[Eubacterium] eligens ATCC 27750: one gene and its partner. The protein of the gene in region 1 binds, or shares a complex with, the protein of each later gene. Links are inferred from orthologs where the notes say so. Each region holds a gene or a part of one and is shown on either strand. Other genes may lie near its edges.

Evidence for each region.
Region 2: the proteins of dnaG (region 1) and dnaB are in contact, whole or in part, in a crystal structure (PDB 2R6A), measured with the Geobacillus stearothermophilus proteins. The link is inferred for [Eubacterium] eligens ATCC 27750 from one-to-one orthologs. Residues at the interface, in WP_049624496.1 of Geobacillus stearothermophilus: Lys456, Leu457, Leu458, Pro459, Ala460, Asn463, Ala464, Leu467, Leu535, Leu536, Ile537, Ala538, Gln544, Glu545, Asp548, Tyr549, His552; in WP_033016901.1 of Geobacillus stearothermophilus: Ser13, Glu15, Ala16, Gln18, Glu91, Leu92, Asp94, Ala95, Val96, Pro97, Thr98, Ala99, Ala100, Asn101, Tyr104, Tyr105, Ile108.

The regions. Positions count from the first base shown.
Region 1 is NC_012778.1:661,790-677,200, reverse strand. What follows is about bases 1-2,984. They hold dnaG (DNA primase), read right to left. Parts: upstream 2,383-2,984; coding sequence 619-2,382; downstream 1-618. Other genes in these bases: EUBELI_RS03230 (deoxyguanosinetriphosphate triphosphohydrolase), read right to left, coding at 2,387-2,984; rpoD (RNA polymerase sigma factor RpoD), read right to left, coding at 1-577. Also shown: more of EUBELI_RS03230, read right to left, coding at 2,985-3,394; EUBELI_RS03225 (TIGR04086 family membrane protein), read right to left, coding at 3,528-3,884; EUBELI_RS03220 (HlyC/CorC family transporter), read left to right, coding at 4,037-5,320; EUBELI_RS03215 (LL-diaminopimelate aminotransferase), read right to left, coding at 5,400-6,614; EUBELI_RS03210 (J domain-containing protein), read right to left, coding at 6,677-7,180; EUBELI_RS03205 (cupin domain-containing protein), read right to left, coding at 7,219-7,557; EUBELI_RS03200 (glycoside hydrolase family 88/105 protein), read right to left, coding at 7,643-8,788; EUBELI_RS03195 (patatin-like phospholipase family protein), read left to right, coding at 9,035-9,883; EUBELI_RS03190 (YdcF family protein), read right to left, coding at 10,038-10,814; EUBELI_RS03185 (hypothetical protein), read right to left, coding at 10,840-11,304; EUBELI_RS03180 (cupin domain-containing protein), read left to right, coding at 11,453-11,776; EUBELI_RS03175 (SDR family oxidoreductase), read left to right, coding at 11,778-12,644; metE (5-methyltetrahydropteroyltriglutamate--homocysteine S-methyltransferase), read right to left, coding at 13,062-15,332. UniProt on the Escherichia coli protein: RNA polymerase that catalyzes the synthesis of short RNA molecules used as primers for DNA polymerase during DNA replication.
Region 2 is NC_012778.1:2,008,331-2,023,581, forward strand. What follows is about bases 6,253-9,076. They hold dnaB (replicative DNA helicase), read right to left. Parts: upstream 8,426-9,076; coding sequence 7,079-8,425; downstream 6,253-7,078. Other genes in these bases: EUBELI_RS09360 (adaptor protein MecA), read left to right, coding at 6,253-6,264; EUBELI_RS09365 (DUF1858 domain-containing protein), read right to left, coding at 6,328-6,534; EUBELI_RS09370 (DUF362 domain-containing protein), read left to right, coding at 6,793-6,963; rplI (50S ribosomal protein L9), read right to left, coding at 8,461-8,907; EUBELI_RS09385 (DHH family phosphoesterase), read right to left, coding at 8,907-9,076. In the rest of the region: EUBELI_RS09335 (L-threonylcarbamoyladenylate synthase), read right to left, coding at 1-384; EUBELI_RS09340 (N-acetylmuramoyl-L-alanine amidase family protein), read right to left, coding at 406-1,194; EUBELI_RS09345 (glycosyl hydrolase family 18 protein), read right to left, coding at 1,256-2,779; EUBELI_RS14395 (hypothetical protein), read right to left, coding at 2,767-2,943; EUBELI_RS09350 (hypothetical protein), read right to left, coding at 3,140-3,811; EUBELI_RS09355 (serine/threonine protein kinase), read right to left, coding at 3,729-5,225; more of EUBELI_RS09360, read left to right, coding at 5,416-6,252; more of EUBELI_RS09385, read right to left, coding at 9,077-10,970; rpsR (30S ribosomal protein S18), read right to left, coding at 11,290-11,553; EUBELI_RS09395 (single-stranded DNA-binding protein), read right to left, coding at 11,571-12,035; rpsF (30S ribosomal protein S6), read right to left, coding at 12,102-12,389; EUBELI_RS09405 (DUF951 domain-containing protein), read right to left, coding at 12,506-12,703; EUBELI_RS09410 (NAD-dependent protein deacylase), read right to left, coding at 12,727-13,443; EUBELI_RS09415 (non-specific protein-tyrosine kinase), read right to left, coding at 13,436-14,020; EUBELI_RS13720 (YveK family protein), read right to left, coding at 14,045-15,251. UniProt on the Escherichia coli protein: The main replicative DNA helicase, it participates in initiation and elongation during chromosome replication. Travels ahead of the DNA replisome, separating dsDNA into templates for DNA synthesis.

The DNA of each region.
Region 1 (15,411 bases):
CTGCAAGTCTTTTCTTGGCTTCCTCATCTCCTTCTTCCATTCTCTTGGCATATTCAATCTCTTCATCAGCACTAAGAAGAGGTACTTTACCTATCTCCTTCAGATACATTCTTACTGGATCATCAAGACCGATTCCATCAGGAACAGAAAGATCTATCTTCTCAATATCAATCTCATCTTCATCATCAAGAATAATATCCTCATCTTCATCAGGTACATCATTCATTCTTACATCTACTTTTTTTAGCTCAAGAATTTCAAATACCTTCTCCATTCTGTCAGCTTCAAAATCTGTATCCTGAAAATATGTCATAATTTCCTGATAATCAAGTACATTCTTTTTCTTCTTGGCTATTGCAAGAATACCCTCTATCTTCTCCCAGAATTTAGCTTCCTGTGCTTCTGCATCATCTGCGTCACTGTTTTCTGTCTCTTCTTTTACTTCTTCTTTAATCTCATCTTTCTTAGTTGTCTTCTTTGCTGCTGCTTTTTTTGCAGGAGTCTTCTTTTCTGTTGTCTTTTCTTCCTTAGTCTCCTTAACATTCTCTTCTAATGTTTCTACCATTTTCTTAGCCATTTCTCTTCTCCATTCTTCTTCGCGTAACACGCTCTATATATTTATAACTTAATATGAATCTGATTCAGCTTCTGCTGTTCAATTATTATCTCCTGCATACGCTTCGGATCTACAGTCTTATTAAGTTCATGATTAAGGCTGTTAGCCTTAATTCTGATAACAATGTCATTAAGAGTCTTTTCTCTTTCCAGATTATTAAGGCTCTCATCGAGGTCTGCCGAAAACATTGCTGCGACTTCCGTATGTTCTTCTGTTGTTGCATAATCAGCTATAATTGCAGCAGGACTTATATTTCCTGTCCCATACTGTTCATATACTTTCTCTGCCACACCCGAAAATAACGGGTCAATAAAATCCTCTGGCTTAATGTAACCTGCAACCTTATCAAATATGTCCCTGTCACTTATGAGCCATGTAAGAAGCATTTTCTCTGCCTGTCTTAAACCATCTTCACGCTTCTTCTTCGGCTTACGCTCAACAGTTGGCTGCGGAGTACCTGCACCTGCATTTCTTGAAATAATCCCTTCCTGATTACCAAGTCTTGATACCATCTGCCTCATGCCATCTTCTGGTATCATAAACTGCCTGCACACTGCTTTAAGGTAATTATCACGTTCCAGCTTTTCTTTAAATGTAACAAGCTTTGCTGCAACCTCTCTTTCAAATGCAGTCTCGCTTTCCGGATCCCCCCTGTCGTAATTTCTTAACATGGTTCCTATCTCATACATAAAGCTGTTCTCTGCATTATCAATTCTTTCCTGAAATGCCTCTGCACCCATAGCCTTAATAAACTCATCAGGATCCTTATATGGCCGCATATTAATTACCTTCGTTGAAAGCCCTGCTTCCTTAAGAATCGGTATTGCTCGAAGTGCCGCCTTAACTCCTGCCTCATCACTGTCATAAGTTATAAGCACATTATCTGTATATCTCTTTAACAGCCTTGCATGTCCCGGTGTCAGTGCCGTTCCAAGTGACGCAACCGCCTGGTTAAAGCCCGCCTGATGCATTGATATAACATCCATATAGCCTTCACATATTATCATGTTAGGCTTTCTTGACGTTCTTGCTATATTAAGTCCATACAGATTGCGGCTCTTGTCAAACAATCTTGTCTCCGGTGAATTAAGGTACTTTGGCTTGGCATCACCCATAACTCGTCCACCAAATCCTATGACCTTATTATTAATATCCATAATTGGAAAAATTACTCTGTTCCAGAACTTTTCATGAATGCCTCTCTCATAAGTAAAAAGTCCTGATTCCTTCAGAATATCATCATCATAACCTTTGTCCTTCAACAGCTTGTACAGATTACCTGTTGACTGTGTTGCATACCCCAGTCCAAAGCTGTTAATCGTACTGTCAGACAATTCACGCTTCTTAAGATAATCAAGTCCGGCTTTCCCATTCTCACTTCTAAGCTGCCTGTAATAATATGTGGCAGCAATCTTATTAATCTCTAAAAGCCTGTCTCTTATCCCTCTTTCTTTGCGGTCTTCTTCTGACATAGACGTCTGCGGCAGTGCAACTCCGGCTCTCTCTCCCAGCATCTTAACTGCCTCTAAGAATGTCATATTCTCATATTCCATTACAAATGTTATGACATTACCCCCAGCGCCGCATCCAAAACAATGATATAACTGCCGCTGTCCTGAAACCGAAAATGATGGTGATTTCTCATTATGAAACGGACATAGTCCGGTATATGAACTTCCATTCTTTTTCAATTTGACATACCCGGATATAACATCAACAATATCATTCCGGGATATTACTTCATCTATTACTTCTCTCGAATACATTACTTCATCCCTTCCAGGCCTTTGGTACAAAGATTTCCTGAAACTTACTTATTGAATACTGGTCACTCATGCCAGCTATATAATCACACACAACCTGCTCCGGTCTTTCGTCAAATTCTGTTATAAATCTCTTATATGTATCCGGCAGTTTGTCTGTATTCGCAACATAGTATCTGTACAATTCTGTTATCAGCTTATCTGCTTTCGCTTCCTCACTTTTAGCTGTCGGATTAAGATACAGACTTTCAAACATGAATTTTCTTAATTCTGTCATTGCTTTATGTACAGGCTCTGACATTACAAGATCATTCTTTCCTATGCTGTTCATTATAATATCGCTAATCATGGTATTAAGTCTTTCCTTGGTTGAATTACCAAGAACATCAGTATATTCTGAAGGAATGTCGCTTTCCTTCAATATCCCTGCTCTTATTCCATCATCTATATCATGATTAATATACGCTATCTTATCTGATAGTCTTACTGCTTTTCCTTCAAGAGTTGATGGATTGCCTGATGTTCTATGATTCAATATTCCATCACGCACTTCCCATGTAAGATTAAGTCCCTGACCATCCTTTTCAAGAAATTCAACAACTCTTATACTCTGTTTGTAATGAGCAAATCCCATTGGACATAAAGAATTAAGTGTTCTCTCACCTGCATGTCCAAAAGGTGTATGTCCAAGGTCATGCCCCAATGCAATAGCTTCTGTCAGATCTTCATTAAGATTAAGTGCCCTTGCTATACTTCTTGCAATCTGGGCAACCTCTAAGGTATGAGTCAGTCTTGTTCTATAATGGTCTCCCTCTGGTGCAAGAAACACCTGAGTCTTATGCTTTAAACGCCTGAATGTCTTACAATGAATAATTCTGTCTCTGTCTCTCTGATATATAGTCCTCATAGGACATGGTTCTTCATCTCTGTCGCGTCCTCTTGACTCGTCAGAAAAGCTTGCATATGGGCTGAATATCAGATGTTCCCTCTTTTCCTGTTCCTCTCTAATGTTCATCTGTATGTGCCTCCCGCACTGAAACACTAATTTTAAAGCTCACAATTTAATTATTCAACAAAACATGTGTTTTTCCTTTTTTATTTTTTAAAATTTTTCACAAAAAAATTATTTGTTATTATCATTACCCACATTATGGACTGAAAAATCCACCAAATGCCCCTGCAGCCACACATGCAGCTACTGACATGGCGATATTATTACTACTGTCCGGTGCCTGTTTCTTCATTATTGCAGCTATTACCAATAACACTGTAATATACACTGCTCCATATATAATTCCTGCAGCCACTCTCCTCCTTTTTATCATCCATGCACTAAGCATTGCACCAGTAAAGCTTCCTGCCACATATATTCCAAATATAATATTATCAACTGCTTTTTCATCAAGTATAAATTTTTTCATAAGATATGTAAGAAGTCCGAGCATAAGCAGCGTTATTACATATCCTGCAATAAGAGATTTCACCATTTTTCTTATATAATCCATTGATTTCCTTGTTGTCCTCTTTTTATTAATTGTATGATTAAAAATGTTATCTTATGATTATCTCCTGTTTTCTTTAATAGCACTTGACGGCACAATGTGCGTACTGTAGAATGAAAAGAAATATTTTAATTTTATGACTGGAGGGATTTTTCTTGGATACGGATAGTATCATCCAACTTATTGCAATTGTTATTTTATTGGTTTTATCAGCATTTTTCTCATCTGCAGAGACTTCATTTATCACTGTGAACAGAATCAAAGTGCTGTCTTTAGTTGAAGAGGGTAATAAGAGGGCTGCTCTTGTAATTAAGATTATTGACCAGCCGGCAAAGATGCTCTCTGCTGTTCTTATTGGCAATAACATAGTCAATATCAGCTGTTCTGCATTAGCTACATCATTTACAATCAGTGTATGGGGTAATAAAGCGACAGGTATTGTTACCGGTGTTCTTACGCTTCTTGTTCTTATATTTGGTGAGATTACACCTAAGAATACAGCCAACATGTATGCCACTAATATGGCAATGGCTTATGCTCCTATAATATGGGTGCTTATGATTGTTCTTACACCTGTTATATTCATAGTAGACCACCTTGCAGGCTTCTTCTTATGGTTATTAAGAATTGACAATAACAAGAAGAAAGATATATTTACTGAGGATGAGATACGAACCATTGTTAATGTAAGCCAGCAGGAAGGTGTAATTGAATCTAATGAAAAGAAAATCATTAATAACCTTTTTGATTTTGGTGATTCAACAGCTAAAGATGTTATGATTCCAAGGATTGATATGACTCTTGCTGATGTCAGCTCATCATATGATGATATAATTTCTCTGTTCAGGCAGACAATGTATACACGTATTCCTATTTATGAGAATACACCTGATAATGTAATTGGCATTCTTAATATTAAGGATTTAATTGTCAATCCTTCTGATAACGATACATTTAACATAAGGAACATTATCAGAAAGCCATTCTTTACATTTGAGCAGAAGAATACTTCTGACCTGTTTAAGGAAATGCAGTTAAGTTCAACAAGCATTGCCATTGTCCTTAGTGAATATGGAACAACATCAGGAATGATTACTACCGAAGACCTGCTTGAAGAGATTGTTGGTGAAATTCGTGATGAATATGATACTGACGAAAAGGAAGCTTTATCTAAGATTAATGATACTACATACAGAGTTGATGGCTCATTTAAGCTTGACGATTTAAACGATGAGCTTGGTACTAAGCTCGAGTCGGAAGATAACGATTCAGTTGGTGGACTTATCGTTGAAAGACTTGACAGACTTCCTAAAGCCGGTGATAAAATCACTGTTGGTAATGTCTGGATGTTTGTCGAAAAGGTTGCTTCTAACAGAGCTGAATCTGTTATTGTAAAGATTATACCTGAGAAGAAAGACGAAACTAAAAAAGCTAATTAATTTTATAAAAAAAGCTGTGCATTAACATCATCTTGTTAACGCACAGCATTTTTATTATTAATACCTATTATATTACTGATTAAAGCGCCTTGATTCTTTCAAGTGCCTTAACTGTGTTCTCGTATGAACCAAATGCTGTCAGTCTGAAGTATCCTTCACCACTTGGTCCGAATCCTGAACCTGGTGTACCAACAACATTAGCCTTTTCAAGAAGGTAATCGAAGAATTCCCAGCTTGTCATCTTATCTGGAGTCTTTAACCAGATATATGGTGCATTAACACCACCTGATACTGTATATCCTGCTGACTTAAGTCCTTCAAGAATTGTCTTTGCATTGTTCATGTAGTAAGCAATCTGCTCACCTGTCTGCTTCTGTCCAGCTTCTGAATAAACTGCCTCGCCTGCTCTCTGTACAATGTAAGGAGCTCCGTTAAACTTAGTTCCATGTCTTCTTGCCCAGAGGCTGTGAAGTGTTACATCTCCACACTTAAGATCCTTAGGAATAACTGTGAAGCCAAGTCTTACACCTGTAAATCCTGCATTCTTAGAGAATGACCTGAGTTCGATTGCACATGTTCTTGCACCTTCACACTCATATATTGTATGAGGAACATCTGGTTCTGAAATGTATGCTTCATATGCTGCATCATAGATAATAACAGCACCAACCTTATTAGCATAATCAACCCACTTCTGAAGTTCGTCCTTAGTGATTGTTGAACCTGTTGGATTGTTAGGGAAGCAGAGATATATAATATCTGGTGTTTCTTTTGGAAGTTCTGGTGCAAAGTTAGTCTCTGCTGTACAAGGCATATAAACAACATTACTCCATGCCTGCTTCTCTGGAATATAATCTCCTGTTCTTCCTGCCATTGCATTAGTATCAACATATACAGGATATACAGGGTCACATACTGCAATCTTATTATCTACTGAGAAGATATCTCCGATATTACCTGAATCAGACTTTGCTCCATCTGATACGAATATCTCATCTGCTGATATATCACATCCGCGCTTCTTGTAATCATGGTCTGCAATTGCACTTCTTAAGAATTCATATCCAAGATCTGGTGCATATCCGTGGAAAGTCTCGGCATGTCCCATCTCGTCAACTGACTTATGTAATGCATCAATTACTGCCGGTGCTAATGGCTGTGTAACATCGCCAATACCAAGTCTGATGATTTCCTTATCTGGATTAGCCTGCTGATAAGCTGCTACTTTCTTACCGATTGTTGAAAATAAATAGCTTCCTGGAAGCTTTAAATAATTATCGTTAATCTTAAACATATATTCCTCCTTATTTTCTGCCTTGTTTTACAAAACTAACGCTTATTATACATCATTTTTTATTATGTTCCAAGATAAAATCTTGATAATCTTTCATATTCTGTATTAATTGCCTGTAAAAGTTCTTTATCTCCATGCATATTATCAGGATGATATATCTTTAAAAGCGCCTTATAACGCTTTTTTAAGGATGCTGTATCCTCAACACCCTTAAAGAATATCTTTACATTTTCAGCATTGGACATACTGCGCCTTGCCTCACGGTAAACCTTGTCCTTATATATAAGCTTTTCCCGCTCGAACTTATCTTTATCAATTGCAAGCTGTCTTGTTTCCCTTTCCAGAATATTCCATTTTTGTTCAAATAAATCTCTCTGACTCTCAAGCTGTTTCTTTAGCAGCATATTCTTACTCTGCTGTCTCTGAAGCATTCCCATCTGAATCTCAATGAGTTTTCTCTCATCTTCCAGATTTCTGCTTAATTCCTGCAGCCTTATATTCTCTTTAAACAGCCATTTCTTCTTCTCATCTTCACTGCTTAGTTCATCAAACATTGCAACCTCCATATCGGCTCCCCATCAAGCCAGCCGCAAAATATATCTGGTCAGATTCCACTATGAAACCAGAAAACCTTCAATGGCTTTTCTGAATCTACCGTTTTCATTGTATGTCTTACACCCGGTAATGCTATGAATGAATCCCCCGCTTTAACCTCAAACTCTTCGTTGTCAAGCCTGACAAATCCATTTCCTTCCAACACAAAAAATCCCTCCTGGTCATCATGAAATCCAGGATCTGGATTAAACTCTGTTTCTGAACATATTGTAACTCCTGAACAACAGCCATTGATACATCCATTAGCCTCTGTAAGGAATTTAACGCTTCTCCTTCCTTCTTCTCTTGCTGCAAGTGCTTCTTCCAATGTTATATATGGTTTCTTCATAATTAATCTCCTTCAGATATATAAAAAACGGAGTCCCAGACATATGCTGTAAGACCCCGTTTTATTATGTTCTCTATTCTGCCTGTTATTTATTCTCGTATCTTAAAAGCTCTGTATATGCAAGAAGGAATGGTCCTACACCCTTGGCATCATCTTCTACGATTGGCTCTGACATATAATAGTCATATGTACCAGGTCTTCTTCCATTACCACCAAGTCCTGCAACAAGACAGATACCACCGAGTGATAATGAACCATCTTCATTAGTCTTAAGGTATCTTTCACAGATGCCATCAATTGCTTTCTTGGCATACTGTGCGTAATCATCAGAAAGATATCCAAGACGTATAGCCTTAAGAAGTGCATATGCCATAATTGAACTTCCGCTTGTCTCAAGATAGTTCTTATCCATACCACCATAATTAACTACCTGATACCACATACCACTCTCATCCTGATACTTAAGCATTGAATCGACAAGATCCTTAAATGCATCCTCAAGCATCTTGCATTCAGCATCATACTTATGGTCCTTATTATCAACCTGATCAAGTGTATCAATAAGCGCCATTGTATACCAGCCAATAGCTCTTAACCAGCTGTGCTGTGATAAACCTGTAACCTTATCACACCAGAATGCTTCCCTGCTTGTATCCATTGCATGGAAATAAAGTCCGTTAATAGGATTCCTCATATTCTCAATTACGAACTTGAACTGTCCGAAAATATCAGAGTAATTCTTTCTGTCATTGTATCTTGTCTCATATTCAAGATAGAATGGAAGTCCCATATAAAGACCATCAAGCCATACCTGATTAGGATATATATCCTTATGCCAGAAGCTTCTTGCTTCATTCTGGCATCTAGGCATAATCTCTATCTGTGAATATACTAAATCTGCTGCCTTCTTATACTTTTCCTTACCTGTAAGATCATATAATTCAAATAAAGTCTTACCAGCATTAACATTATCAATATTCTTCTCACCAATGCTGTAGCCATCTATTGTACCATCTTCAAAGACTCTGTAATCTATAAAATCATCTGCAAACTTAAGATACTTTTCATCCTTGGTTAAGTCATACATCTGAAGAACTGCTTTAATCATACAGCCATCAATATAGTTCCACTTTGACTTAAGGCCCTGCTTAATCTTTTCAATGTTCCATACAGGAGCATCTGGTGTGCTTTTTTCCAGAAGTCCGTCAATATACTTTACTACTGCGTCCATTATTTCTGTCTCCTTGTCAACTTATATGGGGAAACATATATATCAATTCCGCCCATATTTTATAGAAATTGTACACTAAAAAATGCCTTTAAGCAACCCATTTTTAACAAATATAGCCAAAAACATAGATTTTTATTGACTATATGCTGATTAAATACGAAAATATAATCAATAATTCATTGTAAATGCTTTTATAAAAATATCATACACATTTTGTATAAAGTTATTATTCAGAAAGGTCAGATTATGAAAACAGGAATTGTATTTGAAGGTGGCGCATTCAGAACCATATTTTCATGCGGTGTTATGGATGCCATGTTAGAAAATAAAATTATGCCTGATTACATGATTGGTGTATCAGCCGGCGCTGCATACGGCGTATCCATGGCATCAGGACAGATTGGAAGAAACTTAAAGATTCTTATTGATTATAGAAATGATAAACGTTATGTGGGACTTAGTAACATGGTACACAGGGATAACCGTTCTCTTTATGGGCTTAATTTCACATTTGACACTATTCCAAATGAACTTGTGCCTTATGATTATGATGCATTTCACAGATATAAAGGTACTTTCAAATGTGTTGTAACTAATGTACTCACCGGAAAACCTGAATATAAAACATTCACAGGATATGACCGCACCAACCAGCTTTTACGGGCAACATGTGCTCTCCCACTGGCTTTTCCTCTTATATATCTTGATGGGACACCTTACCTTGATGGTGGTTTAAGTGATTCCATACCTTTTGAAAAAGCATTTGAAGATGGCTGTGACAGAGTTGTTGTTGTTCTTACCCGTGAAGCAGGCTATCAGAAGCAGACAACAAGTTCAGTGCGGACCCTTGCAAGAGCTTTCCTTAAATATCCTGAAATTCAGCGTGATATTCTTCTTCGTGCTGAACGTTACAACCGGTGCTTAAAGCGTCTTGAACGCTACGAAAAAGAAGGCCGCTGCCTCGTTATCCGCCCTACTAAAAGCAAGGGCTTTGGAAAGATTGAAAAGGACTTTAATAAGATTCTTTCAATGTATAACGATGGATATAACCAGACTTATTCTTTAATCAATGAAATACAGAGGTTTTATCATTAATATATGTAAAGAAATACCTGTATTTTAGTCTGATAACCTCAGATATTACTCACCTTGTGTAAGTAAATGCTGCCATTTGCACACCGGGTTCGTAATAATTTGGTTATCAGACTAAAATACAGGTACTTCTTTTTTATATATAAATAATAAATTCTTAAAAATTTCCGAACACAAAATCTTTTACTATTCCGATTGCTTCTCTTACCATATAGTTTATGAATAGTACATGGTCGCTTTCTGCTGGCATTCCACAGGTATTGTTTAATCCTGCATGTCTGGCAAGAAGGCGGCTTCTTGCTATATGGAAGTTGTTGGTTACTATGCCAACCAGTGAATCTGTATTCTCTATGTATTGTACTGAATACTTCATATTCTCTGATGTATCTGTTGAATTATCTTCCTGTATTATGCGTGAGCCATCTATTCCTTTAGATACAAGATAATTATACATTGCAAATGCTTCTGTTGTATTTTCACCTTTTCCCCTGCCGCCTGATACTATTATTGTGGTATCAGGGTTATCTATTGCATAGGAAACAGCAACATCTAACCGGTTCTTAAGTGACCTTGTTATGTGGTCACCTCTTATCTGGCAGCCAAGTACTATTATATAATCACAGTTATCCTTTGGCTTTGCCATCATTCCTTTAATTATCAGTGCTTCTATAAAAATAAAAAGAGACGCACCAGTTGCCATTATCACTATAAAGCAAATTCTTAAGACCTTTGCCACATGAATTATTCCTTTGATTTCTAATACTCTCACTGCAAATACTAATCCAAAAAAGACAGCACCCAGCAGCCATATAAATATAAATGATGAACCTACCCCTGCGTATGTTGCACACACTATATAATATCCCATGCATATAAGTGCCAGCACAAGCCATATTGTATACATAAAACTACTATTCTCCGTTACTTTTTCCATACTTTATTCCACGCTCATACATCAATTATCCTGCATAATCCACATTTTTACCCGCAAATTCAGGATAATCTGCTGATTTCTGGTTCTGTCCGTAAGATGTGGCAGGATATTTAATTGCTGTATTTGTGACACCACCTGACACATACGACCTTCCGCACTCTGGACAGACAGCCGTTTTAAGTGTAACTGTCGCATTCAGTACTTCGCCATCTTTACTGGCAGCCTTCCTGTTCGCATTAGAAACATGCTCCTGTTCATGTGCCATAACCTTTGTGGCCGCTGCTGACGGGTCAATATGTGCTGCACTCTTAAATGAAACATTTACTTCATCTGAACCATCCTTATATTCCCTGTTCGCACATGTTTCACATTCCACCTGTCCGGAACGCTTCATTGCTTTAAGTCTTGCAGAGCTTATATCCTGTGTATCAACACCTGCTACATTAACAGACAGATTTCTATTCATATCATTAACGCCGTTAATCATCATCTTAATGTGCACCCCCTTCATGTAAAATGTTTAAACAATATATCTGTATTTAATATAACATAGTTTGATAATTATGCTAGTTTTTTTTGATGTAAAAGTTTAATATATACATACAAACAATCAATAATATAGAAACGAGGTATTATATATGTTTACATTTAACAAAGATGTTACAGCTACTAACTGCGAACCTGGTGTTACAAGAAAAATATTATGCTACTCTGATGACCTTATGATGTGCGAGATTCATTTTGAAAAAGGTTCTAAGGGCAATTTCCATAGCCACAAGCATCTGCAGATTACTTATGTTGCTAAGGGAAGCTTTGAATTCACTATCGGTGATGAAACTAAAATCGTTAATCAGGGCGACAGCGTATACATGCCTTCTGGCGTAACCCATGGTGTTACATGTCTTGAAGAAGGAATCCTCTGTGATGTATTCAATCCTATGAGAGAGGATTTTCTTAAGTAAAATGAAGGTACCATTTAATATTAATCTTTCAGGTAAAACTGCTATTGTAACCGGAGGAAGCGGAACTCTCTGCTCAGCCATGGCATATGGACTTGCCGTATGCGGTGCTAAGGTTGCAATAATCGGACGTAACAAAGAAAAGCTTGCTTCTGTTTCTGAGAAGCTTACTAAAGATGCTCTGGATGAATATAACAAAAATGTTACTGTTAAAGGCTACAGCTGCAATGTAATTAATAAAGATGAGCTTTCAGCTGCTTATGAAACTATTAAGAATGAACTCGGCAGCTGTGATATTCTCATTAATGGTGCAGGCGGCAACCAGCCTGGTGCAATTACTTCCATCGAGATGTTAAAGAAAGAAAAAGAAGATTCTGACTATTCTTTCTGGAATCTTGATGAAGACAGAATACGCGATGTTATGGATCTTAATTACATGGGAACTCTTCTTCCTATTCAGGTATTTACTAAGGATATGGTTGAAAAAAGAAGTGGCAGTATTATCAATATTGCTTCTGTAACTTCTATTCTTCCTCTTACTAAGGTTATGGCTTATGGTAATGCCAAGAGTGCTATTCTTAATCTTACACAGTGGCTTGCTGTACATTTTGGCGAAAGCGGCATACGCTGCAATGCAATTGCGCCAGGATTCTACGCTGCCGAGCAGAATCATGATCTCTTATTCAATGCTGATGGCTCATATACAGACCGTGCCAGAAAGATTATTGCCGGAACACCTATGGGACGCTTTGGCAATCCTGAAGAGCTTATTGGTGCTGCACTCTTTCTTGCAAGCGATGAAACAGCCAGCTTTGTCAATGGTATAGTGTTACCTGTTGACGGCGGATATAGTGCTTATAGCGGAGTGTAGGATTCTTTAGTTGGAAACTGTATATAATTCAAGGCGATGTCAGTTTTGACATCGCCCTTTTTGTTGCGTTTTTTGTTCATTGGACTTTTTGCGTGTTTTTCTGAGCTTCAACATCCAATCCGTCACTCTTTCTCGTTCCGTTTGGACTTTTGCTTGCATTCCCACTGCTTCAACGTCCAATCTGACACGTTTTTTCATCCCTTTTGGACTTCTTCTGTGACTTTCTCCACTTCAACGTCCAATCTGACACGTTTTCTCATTCCGTTTGGACTTTTGCTTGCTTTCCCACTGCTTCAACGTCCAATCCGACATGTTTTCTAGTCCCTTTTGGACTTCCTCTGTGACTTTCTCCACTTCAACGTCCAATCCACCCCGCCGCCTCACAATAAACCATCTCCAGTCTCACAAATGCCTACACTACAACCCAGCCCTGATAATCTCAGCTGCCTTAACCATATTCTTAAGGCTTGCTTCTGTCTCTGGCACACCTCTTGTCTTAAGTCCACAGTCTGGATTTACCCACAACTTGTCTTTGTCTATCTTTGTTAGCATTATCTTTATTGCACGGGTAATCTCTTCTACCGACGGTATTCTTGGTGAATGAATGTCGTATACTCCCGGTCCAACCTCTGTTTCAAAGTTGTTTTCTCTTAACGAATCAAGAATCTGAAGGTCTGAGCGTGATGCTTCAAATGTGATAACATCAGCGTCCATATCGTCTATTGCTGGGATTATATCTGTAAATTCACTGTAACACATATGAGTATGTATCTGTGTTTCAGGTTTTACACCGCTTGCAGTAAGTCTGAATGCTGGTATTGAAAAATCAAGATATTCTGTATTCCAGTCAGATTTTCTTAATGGAAGCTTTTCTCTTAAAGCTGCCTCATCAATCTGAATAATCTTAATTCCATTTGCTTCAAGGTCAAGCACCTCATCTCTTATTGCAAGTGCAATCTGCGAAATTGATTCCTTGATTGTAATATCTTCTCTTGGGAATGACCAGTTAAGAATTGTTACCGGACCTGTAAGCATTCCTTTCATTATCTTATCTGTAAGTGACTGTGCATACACAGACCACTCAACTGTTATCGGCTTCTTGCGGTAAACATCTCCCCATATAACAGGTGGTTTAACACATCTTGTTCCATATGACTGAACCCATGCTTTCTCTGTGAACAGAAAACCTCCCAACGCTTCACCGAAATATTCAACCATGTCATTTCTTTCGTATTCTCCATGAACAAGTACATCAAGTCCGATTTTTTCCTGCCATCTGACACATTCTTCAATTTTCTTCTTATTAAATTCAACATACTGTTCTTCGCTGATTTCACCCTTACGGAATGCTGAACGGTTGGCCTTAACATCTTTTGTCTGTGGAAATGAACCGATTGTAGTTGTAGGCAGCTTCGGTAATGCAAATTCTTTCTTCTGAAGCTGCTGTCTCTCACTTCTTGCAGGAAGTCTTCTGTAATCCGCCTCTGTAACTTCCGCAAGTCTTTTCTTTACAGATTCATTATCACATTTTCTTGTACCTGCAAAAAGCTTCCTGTTTGTCTTGAATCTTTCATCTTCTTCAATATTTCCACACTCGGCAAGCACGCTTAATTCCTTTAATTCCACAAGCTTTTCTTCTGCAAATGCGAAGTAATTCAGATATTCATCCGAAAGTTTATTCTCATGCTTTAATGTATATGGAACATGCTGCAGCGAACATGATGTTGATAAAACCGTCTGTATTCCCTTATCTTCAAGCTTTTTAAGCACATTCAAAGTCTTCTCATAATGGTTCTTCCAGATATTCTTTCCATTTACAAGTCCAGCGAATAATATCGTGTCCTTTGGAAATCCATATTTTTCAATGAGTTCTGCTGTCTTCTTTCCCTCAATAAAATCAAGTCCGATTCCGTCAAACGACAGCTTAACAATATCTTCATACACATCCCTCACGTCTCCGAAATATGTCTGAAGCAATACTTTGCATGATTTCTTCTTACCTAAAATATCACTATACATTTTGACAAACAGTTCTCTGTCTTCTTCTGTCATGTCCTGTACAAGTGCAGGCTCATCAAACTGAAGCCACTGGATTCCTACAGCTTCACATTTGCTATAAACATCTTTATATGCTTCAATAAATGCATTGATAAAATCATCTGCCTTCTTCTTGCCTGTAAATCTGCACAGCTTAAATAATGTATACACACCTGTGATTACCGGTTTTGTCTCAATTCCAAGTTCTTTTGCCTCTGCATATTCTGCCCACAGCTTATTACCTGTAAGTCTTATCTGCGTGCTGTCCTCAACCTCTGGAACAATATAGTGGTAATTAGTATTAAACCATTTCTTCATTGCAAGGGCTTTTACATCACCGTTCTCTCCCTGATAGCCCCTTGCCATTGCAAGATATTTATCAAGCTCTGAAACCTCAAGTTCATTGTATCTTTCAGAAATTATATTCAGTAAAAATGCTGTATCAAGCACTATATCATAATATGAAAAATCATTGCTTGTGATATAATCAATTCCTGCCTCTTTCTGTATAAGCCAGTGTGTCTTTCGTAACTCCTTTGCTGTCTGTGTCAGTTCATCTGCACTTATTTCTTTTCTGAAATATTTTTCTAATGCAAACTTTAACTCTCTTAATGTTCCTATCCTTGGATAACCTGCTACTGCTGTCTTCATACCTGCTCTCCTCATCTATTATTTGATATTGTCATTATAAATTCCAAAAAAGCATTTGTATAATACATAAAAAAAAGAG
Region 2 (15,251 bases), 1.3 Mb from region 1 along the record:
AGGGTGGCTTGGCATTCTTATAGCAACCGTTCCAAGACCTCCTGTTATAGAATCAGGTACTTTATCCTTTTTCTTAAGAATCATTGTAAGCGGACCCGGCCAGAATTTTTCTGCCAGCACAAGTGCCTTATCTGGTACCTCTTTGGCTAAGTCATACAATGCATTAACATCTGCAATATGCACTATAAGCGGATTATCAGAAGGTCTTCCCTTTGCTGCATATATTTTGGCTGAAGCTTTTGCATCAAGTGCATCCGCACCAAGTCCGTATACAGTCTCCGTAGGAAATGCCACAAGCCCTCCCTCTCTTAGAATCTGTCCTGCCTGTTCATATATTTTCTTATCTTCTTCTGTGTGTGTTATCTTCTTTATTATTGTTTCCATAAAACCTTTCGCCAGCTTTCATTACTTCATATTCATCATCAGATATTCTATTATACCACAATACAGAGCATCAGCCACTTTTTCCTGATATTCTTCCGTACACAGTCTCTGCTCCTCTTCCGGATTAGACAAGAAACCACACTCTGATATAATTGTCGGCAGCTTGGAATGAAGCAGTATGTAATAATTAACATCTGACTTAATCTGCCTTGTTGTACCTAACTTCTCACCAAGAATCCCCTGCATTATCTGCGCTATTCTTTTACTTTCCTCAGACTTCTTATAATAAAATACCTGTGCACCTTCTGCCTTAGGTGTGACATAACTGTTCTGATGGATACTGATTACCATATCAGCACCACTGCTATTGATTATATCACATCTTCTTTCCAGGTCAGCTTTCTTTTTACTCTTATCGGACTCCACACTTAAATCATCATCCGTGTCCCTTGTCATAATAACATTAATCTGGGCATCTTCAAGCCGTTCCTGTAATTTTTTTGCAATTGCAAGATTAATCTCTTTTTCATTTGTTCCCGCAACCCCTACTTTACCTGGGTCTGCGCCACCATGCCCACTATCAATAACAATACATTTTTCAGAAAAATTAATATTCATCTCAACGACTTCACCATCACCTGCATCATCTGACAAATGTTGTCTCTCCTGCACATCTTCACTTTCTTTGCTGCCTTTGCCATTGGCCTTTAATGGAAGAAGTACATTGGCTGTCATGTAAACAGCAACAAGAAGTATTATTGACATAAACGGCAGAAGAAGTGTCCTGCTTATATCAGCTTTTTCTGGCATAACGACTCCGAAACCTGTAATTCTCTACTAATTTATTACAGAAGGTTTATGCATATTACTTTTATTTATTATATTTGCTGATAACTGACCATACTGATGACTTCTCAAGACCTAACTTCCAGCCTGCAACACCTGCCACATTATTTTCCTGTATAATCTGCATCTTGGCCTCTATTGATTTCTCTTCTTCAAACCATATCTGTCTTGTGGAATTTCCTACAGTATATGAAGCAACATACTGTCCACAGTCATCATTCCACAATGCAACCTGTCCATCACTGTTTAACTGGTCAACTGCTGCCTGCATACCAACAGCCCTGCTTGTTGTATTTCCATCTGTTGTTGTCCATATTCTTGTATAAAATGGAATACCTGCTATTACATGTTCCTTGCCAACAAGCTGTACTGTAGCCTCAACTGCCTCCTTTACAAATGGAAGTGAAGCTACAGAACCGGCATCTGTTCCTGCATAGTGTTCATCATATGCCATTACAATAACATAATCAACGAATCTTGACTGTTCTTTTAAATTATAGCATCTGTTATATGCCTCCGGTTTATAGTTATCTGTTGACAACACAAGACCTTTTCTTTCACATGCAATTGACAATTCTCTTACAAACTGCAGATAATCTTTGGCATATGCGCTCTTAATATTCTCAAAATCAAGATTAATTCCGTCAAATCCATACTTTTCAGCATCATTAATAAGTGTATTAACCATATTGGTTCTTGCCTTCTTACTTGAATAAAGTGCTGCAAAATCCACATTTGTATCAAAATCACTTACAAGTGCCCATACATCTGTTCCTCTCTGATGCATTTTGTTAACCAGCCCGGCCGATGCATAACATGACATACTGCCTGATGAATCTGTAACTGAATACCATGTTGGTGCAAGCACATTAACACCTGACGCTGTAGCAATATTATTGTCTATTCCTGAATTGCCAGCCACTCCGCTTACCTGAAACCAGGCAAGCGTAACCTTGTCATCTTTCATATTATAATTATGAGTCTCATAATTCTTTTCTTCTCTTATATATTCAAATGTATCTGATGCCTCTGTTTTCTTTATATATCCTGTATAACCTGTCGCAGTTGTTACCTTTATCCAGTCGTCAAGGTCATCCTCGTAAACTAATCTGTCCCCCTTCTGCACATACTCAAGAACAGGACTTTTAATTCCTCCCCTGTATCTTACAGCAGACTTCTTTTTAACTGTAACACACTGCTTGTTTTCTCTTTCAATACTGATATTAATTCTTTCCGGTTCACTTCCATAAGCGTATTCACAATCTGTATGCTCTGCAATATACTCCCATGCAATAAAGCATTCTCCATTGATATCAATCACAACCGGATAATCTGTATTATATGTCTTTCCTGTATCATCCGTGTATACATTTTTACCACTCATATATGTATACATATATGATGAATCTGAATATAATACAGCCTGTGATTCTTTATCATAATAAAATCCGGCATTTATATTATCTGCAACAAATTCCTGTGGCAGATAATGTCTTCCATCTGTCACAACTCCGGTATCTGAATACTGTTTTCCATCTATAATAACCATTGTTTTATCTGTGGATTTATCCAGGTTAAAAAAACATAACCGTTCATCTTTTCCTTTGTCGGTGTATATCTTACTATCATAAACATTGCTGCCATAACCACAATCAGTATTACAAATGCAGCTACAATAACAATTCTTTTCTTTCCTGCCGTACTTTTATTCATTTCTCTGCCTTTCCTTTGCACATTATTATTATAATTGTACCACTATGCATATAAATCATGCAATAAAAAGGCACACCTTTATAATTGCCCAATCAATCATAAAAATGTGCCTGCGGTCGTACGCAAAGGTATTCCATAAGACCGTATTCGTGATATATTATTGACTTTCCAGATGCTTTACTGCATAAATAAACTTTTAAGTTACTACCCGCTTAAGCATCATGACAGCCTCTCCATTCATTTCAAAAGGATCCATCTGCATTGGCGCTTTATATGCTTTAAGTTCAAATTCACGTTCCATGTTTTTTGCCCTTTTTTCCTGCCATGTCATAGAAACAACCGGCATATTTTTTATACTATAAATCCGTCTTATTCTTCCAAGCCTTTTAATACACTCGCCATATTTCCATGGCACCATTGATCCAACAAGAACCCGGCACTCACAAGACATTACATCCCTTAAACCATCAGCAAGTCTGTCCTTCATATCTGCAAGATTCACCTCTACTATCACCACATCATAATATTCTGTAATGATGTGGACGAAACCTTGTCTTACTCCACTAAAGAAGTCTATCCCCTTATATGAAAATCCTTTTCTGCTACCTGCATAATTCTTCACCTTACAAGTCTGCACTTCTTCTTTTATTCTGTCAAAAGCATCATCATAGCAAGAACTTACGATAGCTGTTTTCAGATGAAGTCCATTAGAGAAATAATTTGCAAGCATAACACCAAGCTGTGTTGTTCCGGCACCGCTGCATAATCCAATCAGTCCGACAGTCTTATAATTTATTACAGCTGTGTTCCTGCTTTTTCTTCTTTTTTCTAAACCACTTAATAACCCTGAAATTTCTAACTTTTTCATATAGCCTTCCAATACACTCCTTTATTCTGTGAGGTCTGTAACCTTTCATTATCCCTGTAAGGTTATCCTGTAAGAAATCATTCATTGTTTCGTCAAATATAGGATTTGCTTCATTCCAGTTATATATGCATGGTATTCTATAACATTTCTTTCCTTTATACACACTGTTTACAAGTTCATAAAATTGTCTTGCCCCTACAAGGTTCAGCATAATAATATCTTTATCATCCATCTTCTTCCCGCTGCAATGTGTAGCCTTTCCAACTATAAAAACCCGTATACATGTATAATTATCCCCAGTAATATCCGTAATTTTAACCTCTCTGCTCTTATTAAAATCACATCCGCAGTCTATAATTACAATTCTGCTTCTCACTCCATTTACAGATATTGCATTATAATAATCCGGTATAACTTTTATATTATCATAAAGATAAAATCCTTCTGGCATTAATGTGCTCCTCACAATTTCCCTGTGCAGATAATCGTTACCAGATTTATCAACAACAACACAATCATATTGATTATTCCGAAAAAAATGTGCCATACTCATAACTGCATTAGTAACACCTATACCGGGTTTTTCTCCTGCAACCTGAATGACATAAGAGAGTTTTTCAAATGTACCGCCACCCATTTTCATTATAGATTCCAGTTCTTCACGAACCAATGTAACACTTTCATACCTCAATCCCCATTGATGATGCAGTGATTTGTTAATTAAGTGATACAATACTGAATATCTTTCAGCTGCTCCTGATAAGTTATGATTCTCATATGTCCTGATTTTTCCATGAGAAATCATAAATAGGATGACCATTCCCACACTATATATATCTGACTGCTCCACGGCATCTTCACCTGAGTATTGTTCAGGTGCTGCAAATAACAGACTTCCATTATTTACCTGCATACCGCATCCTGCAATGACTGCATTGTCAAAATCTATAAGTTTAACTTTTCCGTAATTATCAAGCATAATATTATCAGGCTTAATATCCATATGTAATATTCCTTCACCATTAAAGCTGTGAAGATATTCCAGTATACAACACAATTCTATGCCAATACGGCATATTTCATGGATATCCAGGCAGCCATTAGTCTCTGTTTCATCATTAACATATTGCCGCAAAGATTTACCATCAATATATTCTTCGATAATGCAGATACTATCATTATCTTCTCCAATATTCTGTTCAATATCATAAATTACAGGAATGTGGGGATGTTTCAAATTCTTAATAAGATGGGCCTCATTCAGAAGTCGTTCTGATTCCTCATGACTGCCCGTAAATATCTTGGCTACACGATATACATCTAGTATAACATGCCTTACCAGATAAATTTTAGAATGATTGGAACTTGCAAGTTCCTTAATGATTTCATATTTCTCGTAAAATCGGTTATCCACCTCCTCTTACGACGATACATGAAAAACATCTCCTAAACATAGGATACACTATAATAATTTAATTTTCAATATATTTTTTCAAAAAATTTATATTTATTTTACTACTGCTTTCTTACACCGCCTTTACATATCCATAAAAAATGGGTATTATATCTTTACGATAATTAACAAATTTAGTCAGAGGTGGCTTATGAAAATAGAAAGACTTAATGAAAATCAGATCAGATGCACACTTAACAAGTCCGATCTGGCTTCAAGACATTTGAAAATCAACGAGCTTGCCTATGGCAGCGATAAAGCGAAAGAACTTTTTCGTGATATGATGCAGCAGGCATCGTATGAATTAGGCTTTGAAGCAGAGGACACTCCTTTAATGATAGAGGCAATTCCTGTTTCAGCAGAATGTATTGTTCTTATTGTTACTAAAGTTGATAATCCTGAAGAACTTGATACCCGTTTTTCCCGTTTCTCACCGTCAGATTCTGATGATGATGACGGCTTTGATTTTGATGATATAGAGACAATTGAAAGCAACGGCTACTCATCCTATTCTCCTCCTAAAGCTAACGAAGAACTTGATGAAGAAAGCGCCGCTACTGAGGAAGATAATAACATTTCAGAAGATAATCTTATGAATATATTAGACCGTGTTAAGGAGTATTTTAATAATAAAGAAACTTCCGGCAAAAAATCCGGTGAGTCTGACACCTCAGAAAACAAACCTACTGTTAAAGAAGCATCCAGCCATATTGTCAGAGTGTTTTCATTCGGTTCACTTGATGATATCAGTAGTGCTGCCCGGATAATTAACCGCTTTTACCACGATAATAACTCTGTTTATAAGAATCCATCTGATAAGCGTTATTATCTCACAATTTCCAAAAACAAAACATCTTCTAAAGATTTTAATAAAGTATGCAACATTCTTTCTGAATATGGTAATAAAGAAGCTGCATTCGATAATTATACAGGTTTCTTTTCAGAGCATTGTGAATGTATTGTAAAAGAACATGCCATTCATATTCTAAGCAGACTATAATAACAGAGCCGGAGCAATTAAATCTAATGCTCCGGCTCTGTTATTATCACTCATTGTCTGTATTTATCCAATAGACTGAAGATAATTCTGAATCTCCTCAATAAGCATATCTGGATCAATACCATGAACCATAGCAGCTTCCTCTAATGTCTCGCCTGCTGATGATGGGCATCCAACACAATGCATACCAATTCCCATAAGAATAGGTATAATTCCTGCATCTATCTGAAGAGCTTCTCCAATTGTAGTGTCCTTAGTAATTCTTGTCATACTGACCTCCTGTTATTAGGTTAATATTATCGGTACTTTTGTACCGCTCAACATACCTACTATAATATTGCCCCGGATAAATGTCAATAATACACTAATTTTGCTTTACTATTCTATCTCAAGTTAGTTATACCTAACAGCAATAATGTATTTTATTGATAAAAATTCATATTGAATTTTATCAAAGGCTATCGTATAATATCACTAAAGCGACTGCCAAAGCAGTTAATAAAGAGATTATTAAGGAGGATATATACTATGGCATATGTAATTAATGATGATTGTATCAGTTGTGGTGCTTGTGCAGCAGGATGTCCTGTTGAAGCAATCAGCGAGGGTGCTGCTCATTACGAAATCAACGCTGATGTTTGTGTTGATTGTGGTGCTTGTGCTGGAACATGTCCAGTTGGCGCTCCTAACCCACAGTAGTCTGAACAAGATACAGATTAATGTTCACCAGATGGTGTTCAATGTACCTGAACGGTACTTACATAAAACCCCGGACCAGTTTAATACTGATTCGGGGTTTTTTTTGCATGTTCAATTACTGTCTTAAGTCTCTTGAAAGATCTGCAAATCTTGTCTGTTCCGGCAGCCATGCCATCTTAACAGTTCCAATAGGACCGTTACGCTGCTTGGCAATAATAATCTCTGCAATACCCTTCTGCTCTGTATCCTTATTGTAATAATCATCTCTGTAAAGGAACATAACAACGTCGGCATCCTGCTCGATAGCTCCTGACTCTCGAAGATCCGAAAGCATAGGTCTGTGGTCTGGTCTCTGCTCTACTGCACGGCTTAACTGTGAAAGTGTTACTACTGGTACATTTAACTCTCTCGCAAGTGCCTTTAACGCTCTGGATATGTCAGATACTTCCTGCTGTCTTCCCTCAGAACGTCCGCTTCCACTGCCACTCATAAGCTGGAGGTAATCGATAATAATAAGTCCAAGATTATTCTCCATCTTGTATTTCCTGCATTTACTACGTAATTCTGCGATTGAGATACCCGGCGTATCATCAATTATAAGCTTCGACTTGGCAATGCTGTCCGCACCCTCTATAAGCTTGCCCCAGTCATTAGAATCCAGATGTCCTTTTCTTATCTTGTCCGCATCCACTGTTGATTCAAGTGATAACATACGATTTACAAGCTGGACATTAGACATCTCCAAGCTGAATACAACTGTTGTAATCTGCTGCTTGATAGCTACATTTTCAGCAACATTAAGGACAAATGCGGTCTTACCCATTGAAGGTCTGGCTGCAACAAGAATAAAATCTGACGGCTGCAGACCTGACAGATAAGTATCTAAGTCCTTGAACCCTGTAGGAACACCTGTTACAGCACCTTTAGTCTTTGCTGCCGCAGATATTCTGTCAAGTGCCTCAAGAACAACCTTATCAATAGGTGTATATTCCTTTCCACCCTTATTCTTAACAAGCTCAAATATCTTCTTTTCAGTATCAGCAAGTATATCTTCAGTCTTTTCCTTGCCCGCATAACACTGATTGGCAATATCATCATTAACTCTTATGATATTCCTGAGTACTGCTTTTTCCTTAACAATACCCGCATACTGTCTTATATTAGCCGATGTTGGCACTGATGATAACAGTTCTCTTACAAACTCTATACTATAGACTTCAGCCGGTACATCTGTCTCCTTCAATCTTGCCTGCAGAGTAACTATATCTACAGGTTTTCCCTCGTTATTCATGTCTACCATCGTCTGGAACATAGTTCCATACTGCCTGTAGTAGAAATCATCCTGCCTTAAGATTTCAGCGGCAGTTATAATTGCCTGTCTGTCCAGAATCATTGAACCAACAACAGACTGCTCAGCTTCAATGCTGTTAGGCATCACCCGTGTTACCACTGACTCATCCATAGTAATTCCCCTTCTTACAAATGTATCTTATATATTTATTTCTCAACAACCTTAACAGTCAGCTCAGCTGTTACATCTTTATGAAGCTTTATCTGGATAATGTAATTACCTAAAGCCTTAATTGGCACATCAAGCTTCATTTTCTTCTTGTCAATATCAAGACCTAACTGCTTCTTAGCTTCTTCTGCAACTTCCTTAGTTGAAACAGTTCCAAATGTTCTTCCACCTTCGCCTGTTTTCATGGAAACAGTAACTGTGCACTCTTTAATCTTAGCCGCAAGCTCCTTTGCTGCTGCAAGCTCTTCTGCTGCCTCTTTTTCTTCTCTCTTCCTGGCTAACTTAAGGTCATTAAGATTCTTTGCTGTTGCCTCAATTCCAAGCTTCTTTGGAAGCACATAATTTCTTGCATAACCGTCATTAATCTTAACAATCTGTCCCTTTTTTCCTAATGTCTTAACATCCTCTAATAAAATAACATCCATTAAATTTCACCATCCTTAATCATATTATCAAGTGTAAGCTTAATTTTATTAACTGCCTGATCAATTGTACAATCTGTAAGCTGAGCTCCTGCAATACTCATATGACCACCTCCGCCCAGCTTTTCCATAACAAGCTGTACATTAACCTCATCTATAGACCTTGCACTCACATATATCTTATCCTCGTAAGGAGTGATAACAAAAGACGCCTTGATTCCAGATATATCAAGCAAATCATTGGCTGTCTTGGCACCGCCAACAGTTGGTGTGTCAATTCCATCGCCATTAAATATTGATATTGCAAATGCGTCCTTATAAATCTCCACACGGCTTACAGCCTTTGCAATCTCCTTATATTCATTCATATTACTTCGAAGCATTTTTCTTACTCTTGTTACATCTGCACCATGTCTTCTTAAGAATGCTGCTGCCTCAAAAGTTCTTGGTCCTGACTTACTGTTAAATCCGTCAGTATCAATATTAATTCCGGCATAAAGTGCATCTGCCTCAAATGCTTTAAGCTTAATATTGTCATCAACATACTGTATCATCTCTGTAATCATCTCACTGGCAGATGACGCATATGGGTCGACATACGAAAGAACTGCTCCTGTTATTGTGTCACTCTGTCTTCTGTGGTGATCAAATACAACAACTGTCTTGCATTTTTCAAGAAGCTCTGGACACTCTGTTCTCTGTGGTCTGTTAACATCAACAACAATAACTACTGTTGATGCATTTATTCTGGAAGACGCATCCTCTGGCTTTATAAACATATCATCCGGATACTCTTCCTTGCCTATGAATCTGTTCACAAAAGGCCGTACGCTGCTTGTAACCTCTCCAAGAACAATATGTGCCTCCTTGCCAAGCTTCTTAGCAATAACATATATACCCAGAGCTGAACCAAATGCATCAATATCCGCAAGTGTATGTCCCATAACAAGCACATTACTGTTATTATCAAGAATCTGTCTTAATGCATGAGCTTTAACACGCACCTTAACTCTTGTATTCTTCTCCATCTGCTGACTCTTGCCACCATAATAAAGAATCTTCTCACCATCCTTGACTACCGCCTGGTCTCCTCCTCGTCCAAGAGCAAGATCCATCGCTGCCTTAGCCACATCATAATTCTTAGAATACTCTGCCGAACCCGTTCCTATACCCATGCTGAGTGTAAGAGTCATCTCATTACCAATCTTAATGCTCTTAATCTCTTCAAGCAGGCTGAATCTGTCCTGCATAAGCTTCTCTAAGAAATTATATCTGAAAACAACAATATATTTATCCTTCTCCAGTTTTCTTACAATTGCTGAACCCGGAGAAAAATACTTATTAACCCTCTTATCAATAAGACCTGCAAGAAGCGACCTTCTTACATCGTCAGTACTATCAAGGGCTTCCTCATAATTATCTATATACACAAGTCCCACAACGAATCTTTCATCCTTTAACTTCTGTATATATGTATTAATATCAGTCTCATCAAAAAGATACATTACATACATTGAAGAATCCATGCTTTTCTCTATTATATCAACACCCTCTGCTATAGAATCTGCGTCAATATTCTTTAATTCAGCCTTATAATCCCTGTCCTGAAATGTAAGTCGTATCTCCTTAAATCCAATCTCACTATCTGGAAATATACTTGGTGTAACTTCTGGAAGAACAGTATTGATATTCTTTCTGAAATCCTTCTTAATTCCTATGCAGTCCTGCATTGCCTTATTAGTCCACATAACATTTCCATTATTATCCAAAAGGCAGTATGGCACACTCAGATTATATAAAAGCTGCTTCTGAACCTGAGAATAATTGGCTGCAAATTCAACCATTCCATACATTATTCTTGGTCTTAAGTAGAAATACATCAATCCGCACGCCAGCAGATATATAACCATAAAAATACTTATAATTGTTGCTGCCATAACATTAATGCAGAACATAACAGTACATATTATAATCAGAATTGCACCAATATACAAAGGCCATGCAAAAAAAGACCTTAAAAGTCCACTATATTTAAATGCTTTTTTCCCATTTTTATTATCTGGCATAATACCCATCTCCATAATCGAATTAGAATAATTATATCATGTATACAAATATACTACAAGCATACTTTGTGCAAGCACATTCTGGATTGCACGGCTCACTGCTGCGGGCAGCATACTTTGTAAGCCAAGTCTCTCCGTAGCTTCGCTACTCCCGAGCCTTGATAATTCACAACTCCCGGTCTTCGACCTTCGTTGTTCATTATTGGCGCTCGCCGTATAATCCAGAATCTGTGCAAGCACATTCTGGATTGCACGGCTCACTGCTTACAAAAAAAGCCGTAGCAGGGAAACCTGCTACGGCTCGTATTCTTAATATATATTAGTCTACTGAATATGGAAGAAGAGCTACATGTCTTGCTCTCTTAACAGCTACAGTAAGAGCTCTCTGATGCTTTGCACAGTTTCCTGTAATTCTTCTTGGAAGAATCTTTCCTCTCTCAGAAACATAATGCTTAAGTGTAGCAACATCCTTATAATCTAATACCTTGTTGGCATCTGCACAAAATGCGCAAACTTTCTTTCTTCTACGCATTGGTCTTCTTCTCATCTGACCCTCTGGTCTCTCAGCCTTCTTATCTGGCATGGTTTTTACCTCCTATCTTAGTTGAAAGGCAAACCCTCATCATCTACTCCGTCAGGAATAGCCATAAATCCATCTCCAGCCGCCTGGCTTGGTTCTGGTCTTGATGGTGTGTACGCAGCATAATTAGAGTCTCCTCCATTACCTGCTGCTGCGGATTTGCTTTCTGCAAATTCCTGTTCTTCAACAACTACATCGGTTGTATAAACTCTCTGACCATCTTTGTTAGTATAACTACCTGTCTGGATTCTGCCAGTAACAACAATCTTTGTTCCCTGATGAAGATACTTCTCAGCGAATTCTCCTGATCTTCCAAAAGCAACACAGCTTATGAAATCAGCAGACTGCTCATTATCACTGTTTCTTCCACGTCTTCTGTCTACAGCCAATGTATATCTGGCAACTGCCATAGAACCTTCTGCATTCTGTGAATATCTTACATCTGGTTCTCTTGTCAATCTTCCCATTAAAATAACTTTGTTCATACTTTATCTCCTCTTCTATAAAGAGTTGCAAGTCAAACGTCATCTTTAAAAATCGGGATTAATAAATTACTCTCCGTCTTTAACGATTAAGAATCTTAATACATTATCCATGATACGGATTCTGCTTTCAATCTCAGCTGGAGCAGCAGCTTCTGCTTCAAACTTAATGAAACTATAGAATCCTTCGCTCATATGCTGGATATCGTATGCAAGCTTCTTCTTCTCGCTTGTGCCTGGATCTGTAATAGTACCACCGAAACGAGTAATTAACTCATTAACCTTCTCGATAGTAGCTGTTCTTACTTCATCCTCGACGTTTGCGCTAACAACTAATGCTAATTCATACTTATTCATCTACGTCGCACCTCCTTCTGGTCTTTTGGTCCCTTCTATCCTTATACATATAAATGTAAATGAAGGAACAAGGATTAAAAATATATCACAAGACAAAATCTTATCATATCCAGAAGTTAATTACAAGCCTTTTTTAATTTTTTTGTATTTTTTTGTACCAGTGATCTTTTAATAATAACTTCATGACCGCAACCCATGCACTTCATTTTAATGTCTGCACCAGCCTTAAGAATTTCCCATTCGCTGCTTCCACATGGGTGCTTTTTTTTCATTTCTACAATATCACCAGGTTCGTATGGAATAATACCCGCCATTCACAATCTCCGTTATATATTAATCACATAAAATTCTTAAATACATCTGCAAGTGGTGCATTTATAAGAATATCAGCCCTGTTGTCATAAGGTGTTGCTGACTTATTAATAAGAACAAGCTTGTCTCCCCTATAATAATCTATAAGTCCTGCCGCTGGATATACACCAAGAGATGTACCGCCGACTATAAGCATATCTGCTTGTTTTATACAATTCACAGCATTTGTTACATTGTTATCATCAAGGCCTTCTTCATACAATACAACATCAGGTTTTATCCTTCCACCGCAGTCACACATTGGAATGCCTTCAGAATTAATTATCTTATCGATACCATAGAACTTATGACATCTTTCACAATAATTTCTAAGCACTGATCCATGCAGTTCAATTACATTGCTGCTTCCAGCTTTCTGATGAAGTCCGTCAATATTTTGTGTAACAACTGCTTTCAGCTTTCCTTCTTTTTCAAGCTTTGCCAATGCCAGATGTGTAATTCCAGGCTTTGCGTCAGGATAAAGCATTTTATCCTTGTAAAATCTATAGAATTCCTCTGGATATCTCTGGTAAAAAGAATGACTGATAATCGTTTCTGGTGGATATTTGTATTTCTGGTTATATAATCCGTCCGGACTTCTGAAATCAGGAATCCCACTCTCTGTAGATACTCCCGCCCCACCGAAAAAAACAATATTATCACATTCATGCACTAATTTAATAAACTTATCAACATTATTCATTAATTACCACACCTAACACATTACATTTATTACTTTCCAACTCATTTTTGTAATTCTGTGCTGCATATTCACCGAATTCACTTTCGTTGTAGATAATGACTGTTCCATCGCAGTATTTAGCTATTCTTCCCTCTTCATCTGAACTCATTACAATCCTGTCATAATCCGCTGAATAGATAAATATAAGCTTCTTCATCATTTCTTCTTCATCTTCAGATATAACACCATCATCTAAAACACCTGTAAATATAATGTCCATATCTGCATTATTGGTTTTACATATAAGATCATTTTGCTTTTCTGGATTACGCATAAAGTCTGCAACACCTTTAAGATTTTTACCAAGTTTGTATTTCCCAAGGAAAATCTCAGACATAATATCTGCATCTATAAACAATACCTTCTCACCCGTTGCAACAAAACTATATGCAATTTTAAATGCACTCAGTCCATCTTTTGTAACAGCCAGACACTTGCTTGTTCCCAACTCAGATTTAAGAGTCTTTACCAGTTCTTCATAACATTTTCTTTCATTATCAGTCATATCAACAATCTTATCAATATTAACACTAAACATCCTGTATTCCTCCTCCCCTATATATTACTTTACTATTCTTCCGAGAATCTTTACATTAAATACAGGTTCTGGTTCTATAAATGGCTCTGGTTCTACGACATCTTCCTCTGATTGTACTGCAAATGCTTTTGCAATCACATCTTCTGCCTCATCTGGCTCTGCTTCTGCCTGTACTTCTGGTTCTGCTTCTATCTCCGGCTCTGCTTCCACCTGCACTTCCGGTTCTGCCTCTGGCTCCGGCTCTGCTTCTTCCTGCACTTCCGGTTCTGCCTCTGGCTCCGGCTCTGCTTCTTCCTGTACTTCTGGTTCTGCTTCTATCTCAGGCTCTGCTTCCACTTGCACTTCTGGTTCTGCTTCTATCTCAGGCTCTGCTTCCACTTGCACTTCTGGTTCTGCCTCTGGCTCCGGCTCTGCTTCTTCCTGCACTTCCGGTTCTGCCTCTGGCTCAGGTTCTGCTTCCACCTGCACTTCCGGTTCTGCCTCTGGCTCCGGCTCTGCTTCTTCCTGCACTTCCGGTTCTGCCTCTGGCTCCGGCTCTGCTTCTTCCTGCACTTCCGGTTCTGCCTCTGGCTCAGGTTCTGCTTCCACCTGCACTTCCGGTTCTGCCTCTGGCTCAGGCTCTGCTTCTTCCTTTACTTCTGATTCATACTCTACCTTTATTGGTGCTTCCTGTTTACTAACGGTCTCTGACTCAATCTTTATTTCCTGATTTAATATTGGCTCAGACTCGGACTCTCTTGCAACAGCTGCTTCCTTTTTAAAAGTTTCGTCATGCTTATCAACCGCATTTTTAGTAAGAAAATCTATATTGTCATCATCATCGTCATCGTCATCAAATGCTGCTAAAATATCATCCGTACCAGCCTTCTTGGTATTGTCGTGTGGTAATCTGTGCTGTTCTGAATCAATTAACTCCTGCCTTGGATAAACATATCTTCCAAATCTTGCTTCATATTCATACTCATCATCACTGTGATCCTCTTTTTTCTTAAATGCGCATAATATAAGGCACACAACAAGTTCAATAAATATACATACTGCACTTGCCATACCAGCAATTATAACTGTATTTCTATACAAATTTGGTTTAAATGCGTTACCTGTGCTTGTTCCTTCAGACAAAATCTGCATTGACTCAACTGGAATTATTGTTGTTGTCTTAACAGCAGTCTTTGCTATCGCATCTACATATGTTTTAGCAGTATTCTGGTCCGGATTGATAACCTTTAAT